DNA from 3 places in the Rhizobium viscosum genome. Region 1 is predicted to be linked to each of the others. Evidence: predicted binding sites of a transcription regulator. Region 1 holds the regulator's gene; each other region holds the start of a gene.
The links. Region 1 encodes LexA, which represses DNA repair genes until DNA is damaged. Its sites were predicted from a motif close to TGTTCNNNNTGTGTTCNG; they were not measured.
Positions count from the first base shown of each region.

Region 2: H4W29_RS07985 (2'-5' RNA ligase family protein) is a predicted target of LexA. The motif match lies at 1,401-1,418, and genes of this name have one in related genera.
Region 3: uvrA (excinuclease ABC subunit UvrA) is a predicted target of LexA. The motif match lies at 1,586-1,603, and genes of this name have one in related genera.

Region 1 is NZ_JADBEC010000001.1:80,482-83,743, forward strand. It holds gene H4W29_RS00380 (VOC family protein) at 1-755, opposite strand, end outside; gene lexA (transcriptional repressor LexA) at 952-1,677, shown strand; gene H4W29_RS00390 (ComEC/Rec2 family competence protein) at 1,658-3,262, opposite strand, start outside.
Region 2 is NZ_JADBEC010000001.1:1,587,406-1,590,667, forward strand. It holds gene guaA (glutamine-hydrolyzing GMP synthase) at 1-1,176, shown strand, start outside; gene H4W29_RS07985 (2'-5' RNA ligase family protein) at 1,491-2,099, shown strand; gene H4W29_RS07990 (succinylglutamate desuccinylase/aspartoacylase family protein) at 2,170-3,231, shown strand.
Region 3 is NZ_JADBEC010000003.1:429,541-432,802, forward strand. It holds gene H4W29_RS34165 (MarC family protein) at 222-869, shown strand; gene H4W29_RS34170 (single-stranded DNA-binding protein) at 917-1,474, opposite strand; gene uvrA (excinuclease ABC subunit UvrA) at 1,729-3,262, shown strand, end outside.

The DNA.
Region 1 (3,262 bases):
GCAAAGCGGATCGCCCGACCGCGCAGACCACGATCGGTATCCGACGTGGCAAGATCGAAATAAGCCTCCAGCCCTTCCGGGGTCATCAGGCTGATCTTTGCGTTTCCGGTGGACACATCCAACCCGAAACTCGTGACATCAGCAGAAGCGGCTTTTGCCATCGAGCAAACGAACTCGCCGAAAGCTGTCGGCTCGGGGGCCGCGAGCACGATCTCTGCAATGCCTGTGACACCATTGGCATGGGCCTCCAGCGTATTCCGGTTGGCAGGGAGAGGATTGATGCGCTCGACAGCGAAGAGAAAGAAATCCGGTGCCCGGAGGTCGCCAGCGAAGGCGAGCCGGAAGCCGGCAATATTCTCCGTGCCATCCGGCATTTTCACCGGGCGCTCGAACTGCAACACAGAACCGGCACTCACACTGTCTTTCACGAATCGAGCATGTTCGTGCTTTGCATCCGCCGTCGCGAAGGCAATCGCAGACAGTCCTTCGCTACCGCACCGGAAACGAAAAGCCTGATTGCGGGCGGTGAAGACATTGCCTTCGCGCGCTGTCTCCTCGCTCACTTCGACGCTCGCAACGCCTAGCGGCTCCAGATAGGTTTTGTCGGCGAAGAAAACGCAGGCATTTTCCGTCCCGAAGGGATGGCGGGCATCCGGCGCGACGGTGAAACCAAGTTTGCCCAGTCTTTCGCGGGCAAGGTCGATATCGGTAACCGGCAAAACGAGATGATCGATCGGAAGCGTGACTTGGCTCATTAGGTCCCCTCCAGCAGTCACAAGGAGATGTGCTTCAGCAGGCGTTGCGAGACAAGGCCGGGAAGGCTTGGGGCCGAGAAAAATAAAATTCTCATCAGAATGAACAGAAGTTTTACGAAAATTTAGCTACTTGCGGAACACATATGGAACATATAGTGTCCGTTCTGGATTTGTTTCAAGACTGGGGTTACACGCCATGCTCACGCGCAAACAACAGGAACTCCTTCTTTTCATTCACGAAAGGATGAAGGAGTCAGGCGTTCCGCCGTCTTTCGACGAGATGAAGGATGCGCTGGATCTGGCCTCGAAATCCGGCATTCATCGGCTGATCACGGCGCTCGAAGAACGCGGCTTCATTCGCCGGCTTCCGAACCGGGCACGTGCGCTCGAAGTCATCAAACTGCCGGAAGCTTATAGCCCGAGCCTGCAGCCACGGCGTGGCTTTTCGCCGAGCGTCATCGAAGGCAGCCTTGGCAAGCCCCAGCCAGTAGCACCTCCCGCCTCGGCAAAGCCAGCACCTGCTGCAGACAACGGCAATTCGGTTTCCGTTCCTGTCATGGGCCGCATTGCCGCCGGTGTGCCGATCTCGGCAATCCAGAACAATACGCATGACATTACCGTTCCCACCGATATGCTCGGCTCCGGCGAACATTATGCGCTCGAAGTTCGCGGCGACTCGATGATCGAAGCCGGCATCTTCGATGGCGATACCGTCATCATCCGCAATGGCAGCACGGCTAACCCGGGCGATATCGTCGTCGCGCTCGTGGATGACGAGGAAGCAACGCTCAAGCGCTTCCGCCGCAAGGGCGCATCGATTGCGCTCGAGGCAGCAAACCCTGCCTATGAAACACGTATCTTCCCGCCGGATCGCGTCAAGGTTCAGGGAAAACTCGTCGGCCTCATTCGCCGCTATCACTGACCGGTGACTGGCCTGCGTCTGTGAATGTATCACTGCGCCAGTCATAGGCGCGGTGGCGTATCCAGGGTCTCTGCAATGGACCGAATGAGGTTACGACATCGATTCCCTTAGCGGTGAATCGAAGTTCGACAGAACCTGTCTTGCGCAGCGTCTCGCCGGTAAAGAGCAGCGCGCCGGAACGGCAACGGTCGAAGTGCAATCGGACGGGTGTCACGACGATATCAGCCGTATCGCAGGCTGGTCCGAGATAGGCAGCATCGTCGATGACGATCAGCCTCTTTCCATTGCCGAGCAAGGTGGTGCACCAGGCGCCCTTCAGGCAGGAGAAGCGTGACGCCGGGTTGATGGCGACTGCCTGTCTCATTGTCTCTCTGGCTTCATTCTGCTGATCGGGTGACAGTCGCAGTCTTTTGCCATCAGCCGCAGTCAGCGCACTTGCAGCTTGGAGCATAACCGGCTTCTGATGCTCTTCGATGGCAAGTGCCCTTTGCCATTGTTGGAAGATGAAGGCGGGCGGCTTTTCACGGTTCGAAGCCATCACCTCTCCATCGATTATAGCGACCAGGCTGCCATCTTCGGAGATGGTGATGTCGGGTATCGCCTCTGACGGAAACAGTACAACAGCGATCGTCGAGACCGCGACAATCGCCGTTCCCATGTGCCGTAGCCGGGTCCTGAGGAGGGTCAGCAGCAGAAAGCCAAGGACGGCTGTTGGAAAATACCAGCCGGGCAAACGGCCCACATCTATATTACCGCCCCAAGTCGATACCGTCTTTGCGATGACGATTACGAGATCGAGCCCGAAGCCTGCCACCTGCCATGCCCAGCCGTCCAGGCCAAAGGGCATCAGCAACATGGCAATCATGCCGAATGGCATGACGACAAACGTAATGACAGGCATCGCCGCGAGATTTGCCGGCAAGCCATAGGCCGTCAGCCGGTGGAAATGCTCGATCGAAAACAGTGCCGTCGAAAAGCCACCGATCAGCGACGTCAGGAAAACGCCACCAAAGAAGCCACCGACCACGAAGAAGGGTTTCATGATCGGAAGTTTGGCGAAGGCATTCTCCCGCATCGGTCGCCCCTTCCAGAGGTCGTATCCGGCGACCAGGGCAAGTGTTGCGGCGAAAGACATCTGAAAGCTTGGTCCGAGCACTTCCGATGGCGAGACCGCGAGGATCACGAGAGCGGACAGGGCGACGTTTCTGAGACTGATCGACGGCCGATCGAAGAAGACGGCAACCAGCATGATCGCCATCATGATGAAGGCGCGTTCCGCGGAGACGGCAAAACCCGAGATCAGATAGTAAGCAGTTACCGCTGCGAGTGCGCCGGCAGCCGCAATCTTCTTGGTCGGCCACGCATGTGCAATGCCTGGGAACAGGCTGAGGATGACGCGCAGACCGACGAAGAAGATACCGGCGGAGAGCGCCATGTTGAGGCCGGAGATCGCGATGATGTGGGCAAGACCGGATTGGCGCAGCGCTTCTGTCGTCTCATCCGAAATCGCCCGTCTCTCGTCGGTGACAAGCGAAGCGGCAAAGGCTCCGGTGTCGCCGGGCAAGGTGGTGCGGATCCGATCGCC
Region 2 (3,262 bases), 1.5 Mb from region 1:
TCGCGTCATCAGGTCTGGATGAGCCACGGCGACCGTGTGACAAAACTGCCCGAAGGTTTCGAGGTTGTGGCGACTTCCTCCAACGCGCCTTACGCCTTCATCGCCGACGAGAAGCGCAAATATTACGGCGTGCAGTTCCATCCTGAGGTCGTACATACGCCCGACGGTGCCAAGTTGATCGCGAATTTCATCCACAATATTGCCGGCATCAAGGGCGACTGGACCATGTCTGCCTACCGCCAGAAGGCGGTGGAGGATATTCGCAAGCAGGTCGGTGACAAGCGCGTCATCTGCGCTTTGTCCGGCGGCGTGGATTCGTCCGTTGCGGCCCTTCTCATTCACGAGGCCGTCGGCGATCAGCTGACCTGCATCCTCGTCGACCATGGCCTGATGCGCAAAGACGAGGCGGCCGGTGTCGTCGCCATGTTCCGCGAGCACTACAATCTGCACCTGATCCATGTCGACGCTTCTGACCGCTTCATCGGCGAGCTTGAAGGCGTTTCTGACCCGGAAACCAAGCGCAAGATCATCGGCCGCCTGTTCATCGAGACCTTCGAGGACGAAGCCAAGAAGCTCGGCGGCGCCGATTTCCTCGGTCAGGGCACGCTCTATCCCGATGTGATCGAGTCCGTCTCCTTCACCGGCGGCCCTTCCGTGACCATCAAATCGCACCACAATGTCGGCGGCCTGCCGGAGCGCATGAAGATGCAGCTCGTCGAGCCGCTGCGCGAACTCTTCAAGGATGAAGTGCGGGCGCTCGGCAAGGAACTCGGCCTGCCGGATAGCTTCATCGGCCGTCATCCCTTCCCCGGTCCAGGCCTTGCCATCCGCTGCCCCGGCGGCATCACCCGCGAGAAGCTTGAGATCCTGCGCGAAGCCGATGCGATCTATCTCGACGAGATCCGCAAGGCCGGTCTCTACGATGCCATCTGGCAGGCGTTCGCCGTGCTGTTGCCGGTCCAGACCGTCGGCGTCATGGGCGATGGCCGCACCTACGAATTCGTCTGCGCACTGCGCGCCGTCACCTCGGTCGACGGCATGACTGCGGATTTCTATCACTACGACATGGAATTCCTCGGCCGCGCCGCCACCCGCATCATCAACGAAGTCCGCGGCATCAACCGCGTGGTTTATGATGTTACCAGCAAGCCGCCCGGCACGATCGAGTGGGAGTGAAGATCTGGAGAATCTGATACGGTTCCCGTTTTTGCTTCGGCCTCCAGAGGCCTGAATGATAGCTAAGGCACATGAACAGCGGGTGTTTCAGCATCTAAATCCTGCCATACCTAAAGTGTTCAATTCTACTTATGGGAAACTGCCGCCGATTGGCTTGATTGGCGCCTGCAAACGGCTGCCGTAAAGGCGGCCGTTTCTGTTTTGAATATCCTAGCAAAACAGTTTGTTCATGCTTTGTTCTTGACTAAAATGCCAGCCCTGATACGCTCCTCCTTGTAACAACAAGGAGGCGGGCGATGTAGTCCGTAGTTCAAATGCCTCATTTTCCACTCGATCCGAATAGCGCAGGCCCCCAGAAGAAATCCAATCTTGTCGGGGAATTTCACGACAGGATTTTCTTCGCGCTTCGTCCAACTATCGAAGCGGCATCCGAGGCGCTGGACATCGCGCAAGTGTATCGGAATGGACATTCTCTGACCGGCCCCTCGCGGCCCAACGCAGTGCTTCATGTCACGCTAAACGGCATCGGTGCCTACCGTCGGCTCCCGGATGATATCGTGTTCAGCGCTGAACAAGTCGCCGCGACAGTGCGTGCCCAACCGTTCGAAATTGTTCTCGACGAAGCCATGAGCTTCAAGCATCCCGGCCAACCGCAAGCCTTCGTAATCTGCGGCAGGCAGGAAAACGAAGGTCTGCTGGATCTTCGCAACCAAATCCAGGAAGGTCTCTACGAGGCCGGACTACCCTATAATGTCGGCGGGCATCTGACGCCGCACATGACGATGCTTTATGATCGCAAGACCGTTCTGCCCGAAAAGCTCGACCGACCCGTGCGCTGGACCGTCCAGGAGTTCCTGCTAATCCACAGCATCTACGGGAAGAGCGAGCATCGCGTCATCAACCGATGGCCTCTCATCGGCTGAGCTGCGCTTGCACCGCGGGTGGGGATTCTTATAAAACACCCCACCCAATATGCACACGCGGAGCGAGACAGTGGACGTTTCAGAGATCAACATCCCCGGCGATACGCCCGGCATCGAATGGCGGCTGCCGGTCATCCGTTTCAAGGGAAACGATCCTGCCGCCCCGAAGGTCTATATCCAGGCCGCACTGCATGCGAACGAACTGCCGGGAACGGCGCTGGTGCATTTCCTCTGCGGCAAGCTGCGGCAGGCCGAAAGCGAAGAGCGGATCGCTGGTGATATCACGCTCGTGCCGCAGGCAAATCCGATCGGAGCGGCGCAATCGCATTTCGGCGAGCTGCAAGGCAGGTTCGATCTCGGTTCGCGGACGAATTTCAACCGTGACTTTCCGCTGATCTTGGTCCGCGACCGGCAGGAGTTGCTTGACGGTCTTGATGATTATCCGGCTACGGATCGATTGAAGCGAGAGCTGATTCATATGGCGCTAGGAGCCGATCTGGTGCTCGATCTGCATTGCGACGATGAATCGCTGCAATATGCCTATATCGACGAAGCCTTCTGGCCGGAAGCGGCAGACCTCGCCAATGCGCTCGACATGGAAGCGGTGCTGCTTTCGGATGGCGAAAGCACCGCCTTCGAAGAGGCAGTCGGCTTTGCCTGGAAATATGAGGTGCCGGGCGAGCGCAAGGCGAAGCTTCCCGGCAAGCTTTCGGTAACAGTGGAATTGCGTGGCCGGCGCGATGTCTATCCCGGCATGGCCGAAAAGGATGCCGAAGGCCTGCTGCAATTCCTGATCGGGCGCGGTGTCGTCAACGGTGGGGCAGCCGGAGACACCACGTTTTCCGGACCAGCCGTGCCACTCGACAATGTCGAGATCGTGCGCGCGCCGCAGGGTGGCACCGTGTTGTTCCATCACGATATCGGCGAGCGTGTCTCGGAAGGAGAGCTTCTGGCGACGATCGTCACCCGACCCGGTTTTGCCGAAGGTGATATCGATATCCGGGCGCCGCAGGATGGACTCCTTCTCACCCGCACATCCGACCGCCTCGTGCGCCGGCGTGGCGACCTGATGAAGATCGCGGCCGAACAGCCAAGCAAGGCAGCCCGAAAGGCCGGTACGCTGGAGGACTGAACCGGCGTTATTTTCCACACGCGAATGTAAG
Region 3 (3,262 bases), on a different contig from region 1:
GTTCACGTTCTCTTCTAGAATCACTCGAAGATTTATAGCGGAAAGCCTGTTCCCACGCCAATTTGGCCAGGGGTTTTGAACAGGCTTTTGCGGTCGAAAGAGGGCAAATCATAGTATTTGCCCATGGCAGGAAGACAATCAGCAATCATGCATTTGCCAAATCGGAATCGGCACAGCACAATTATGAAAAACAAGCATCTATATGGGGTTTTGAAGAAGCGATGGCAAGCGCCGACCAACTGATCAACGCGTTCACGACGCTGCTCGTCACTATCGATCCGCCGGGGCTTGCCCCGCTCTTTCTCGGCCTTACTGTCGGCATGAGCCGCCCGGAGCGAAAACAGGTGGCGCTGCGCGGCACCACCATCGCCTTCATCATCCTTGCGGTCTTTGCGCTATTCGGCTCCAGCGTGCTCGGTGTGCTCGGCATTTCCATCGGCGCCTTCCGCCTGGCGGGGGGATTGCTACTTTTCTGGATCGCCTTCGAAATGGTGTTTGAGAAGCGCCAGGACCGCAAGGAAAAGACCACGGAAGTGGCGATCACCAAGGATCATATCGAAAATATCGCCGTCTTCCCGCTGGCACTGCCGCTGATTGCCGGGCCGGGCGCCATTTCGGCGACGATCCTGCTCGGAGGCACCCTGCCCTCCACGGTCGAACGTGCGCAGCTGATCGGGGTTATTGCCGGCTGCCTGCTGATCACGCTGGTGGTGCTTTTCCTCGCCGACCGACTTGACCGCTTCCTCGGCGTCACCGGCCGGGCGATCCTGACCCGCCTTCTCGGCGTCATCCTGGCCGCCCTTGCCGCGCAGTTCGTTGTGGACGGTGCAAAATCTGCTCTCAATCTGATCAGCGCCACGCCGACATGAAAACGGCGCCCAAGGGCGCCGTCATCAGAGCTTTCGGATAGCATCGATCAAAACGGGATGTCGTCGTCGAGATCGCGCGAGAAGTTGCCGCCACCGGTGTTACTGCCGCCGCTGCTTCCGCCGCTACGGCCACCACCACTGCGACCACCGCCGGACGACGAACCAGAGCCGTAGTCGTCGCCGTAACCACCGCCACCGAAATCATCGCCGCCACGACCACCGCCGAAGCCGGAGCTTGCGCCGCCACCTTCACCACGCCCATCGAGCATCGTCAGCGTCGAATTAAAGCCCTGCAGCACGATTTCCGTCGAATAACGATCGTTGCCGTTCTGGTCCTGCCACTTGCGGGTCTGCAGCGCACCCTCGATATAGAGCTTGGCGCCCTTCTTCACATACTGCTCGACGACCTTGCAGAGGCCTTCGTTGAAGACGACGACCGTATGCCATTCAGTCTTTTCACGGCGTTCGCCGGAATTGCGGTCGCGCCAGGTTTCCGAGGTCGCGATGCGAAGATTGGCGATCGGCCGGCCATCCTGCGTGCGGCGGATTTCGGGGTCGGCGCCCACGTTTCCGATCAGAATTACCTTGTTCACACTGCCAGCCATATCATTTCACCTTACTGCCGCCCTGACCGGCGGCGTTTAAACCATCAACACACTTTAAACCATAGAGGACAAGCGGTGCGCATCCAGCCCTGCTTAATCCACAAGGAATTTTGTTCTTTATTTGTTCTAATTATCCGCTATGATCCTGTCAACAGAATCGAAAACCTTTATTGTTCCGGACATTCAGCCTCGACTCGCCCGCTGGCATCACTAAATAAGGGCTGTTATTCCCCAAACGACTTGAAGCAGAGACGATGAGCGAACTGAAGACGATCTCCATCCGTGGCGCGCGCGAGCATAATCTGAAGGGCATCGACCTCGATCTGCCACGCAACAAGCTCATCGTCATGACCGGCCTTTCCGGCTCCGGCAAATCCTCGCTCGCCTTCGATACGATCTATGCCGAGGGCCAGCGCCGCTATGTCGAGAGCCTTTCGGCCTATGCGCGCCAGTTCCTGGAAATGATGCAGAAGCCGGATGTCGACCAGATCGACGGACTGTCGCCTGCCATCTCGATCGAGCAGAAGACGACCTCGCGCAATCCGCGCTCGACCGTCGGTACCGTCACCGAAATCTACGACTATATGCGCCTGCTCTTCGCACGCGTTGGCGTTCCCTATTCGCCCGCCACGGGCCTGCCGATCGAGAGCCAGACGGTGAGCCAGATGGTCGACCGTGTGCTCGCCTTCGAGGAGGGCACGCGTCTTTATATATTGGCGCCGATGATCCGCGGCCGCAAGGGCGAGTATAAGAAGGAACTGGCGGAGCTCATGAAAAAGGGCTTCCAGCGCGTCAAGATCGACGGCCAGTTCTACGAGATCGCCGATGCGCCAACGCTCGACAAGAAATATAAGCACGATATCGATGTGGTTATCGACCGTATCGTCGTGCGGCCCGACATGGCCTCGCGCCTGGCCGACAGTTTCGAAACGGCGCTGAAGCTCGCCGACGGCCTCGCCGTTGCCGAATTCGCCGACAAACCATTGCCGCCTGAGGAAACCTCGGCCGGCGGCTCGGCCAACAAGTCGCTCAATGAAACGCATGAGCGCGTGCTGTTTTCGGAAAAGTTCGCCTGCCCGGTCTCCGGCTTCACTATTCCGGAAATCGAACCACGGCTCTTCTCGTTCAACAATCCCTTCGGGGCGTGCCCGACCTGCGACGGTCTGGGTTCACAGCAGAAGATCGATCCTGACCTGATCGTGCCCGAGCCGGAGCGTACGCTGCGCGACGGTGCGATAGCACCCTGGGCCAAGTCGACCTCGCCTTATTACAACCAGACGCTGGAAGCGCTCGGCAAGCATTTCGGCTTCAAGCTCGGCAGCCGCTGGAACGACCTTCCCGAAAAAGCCAAGGATGTCATCCTGAACGGCACCGAGGAGAGGATTGAATTCCACTATGCCGATGGTGCGCGCTCCTACACGACCTCGAAGAATTTCGAAGGCATCGTTCCCAATCTCGAGCGACGCTGGAAGGAAACGGACTCTGCCTGGGCGCGAGAAGATATCGAGCGCTTCATGTCGGCAGCCCCCTGCCCGGCCTGCAATGGCTATCGCCTGAAGCCGGAAGCGCTGGCAGTCAAGATCAACAGGCTGCATATCGGCGAAGTCACGCAAATGTCGATCCGCATCGCGCGCGACTGGTTCGAGACGCTGCCGGCGACCTTCAATGCCAAGCAGAACGAGATTGCCGTGCGCATTCTCAAGGAAATCCGCGACCGCTTGCGCTTCCTCAACGATGTCGGCCTCGAATATCTGAGCCTTTCGCGCAATTCCGGCACACTTTCCGGCG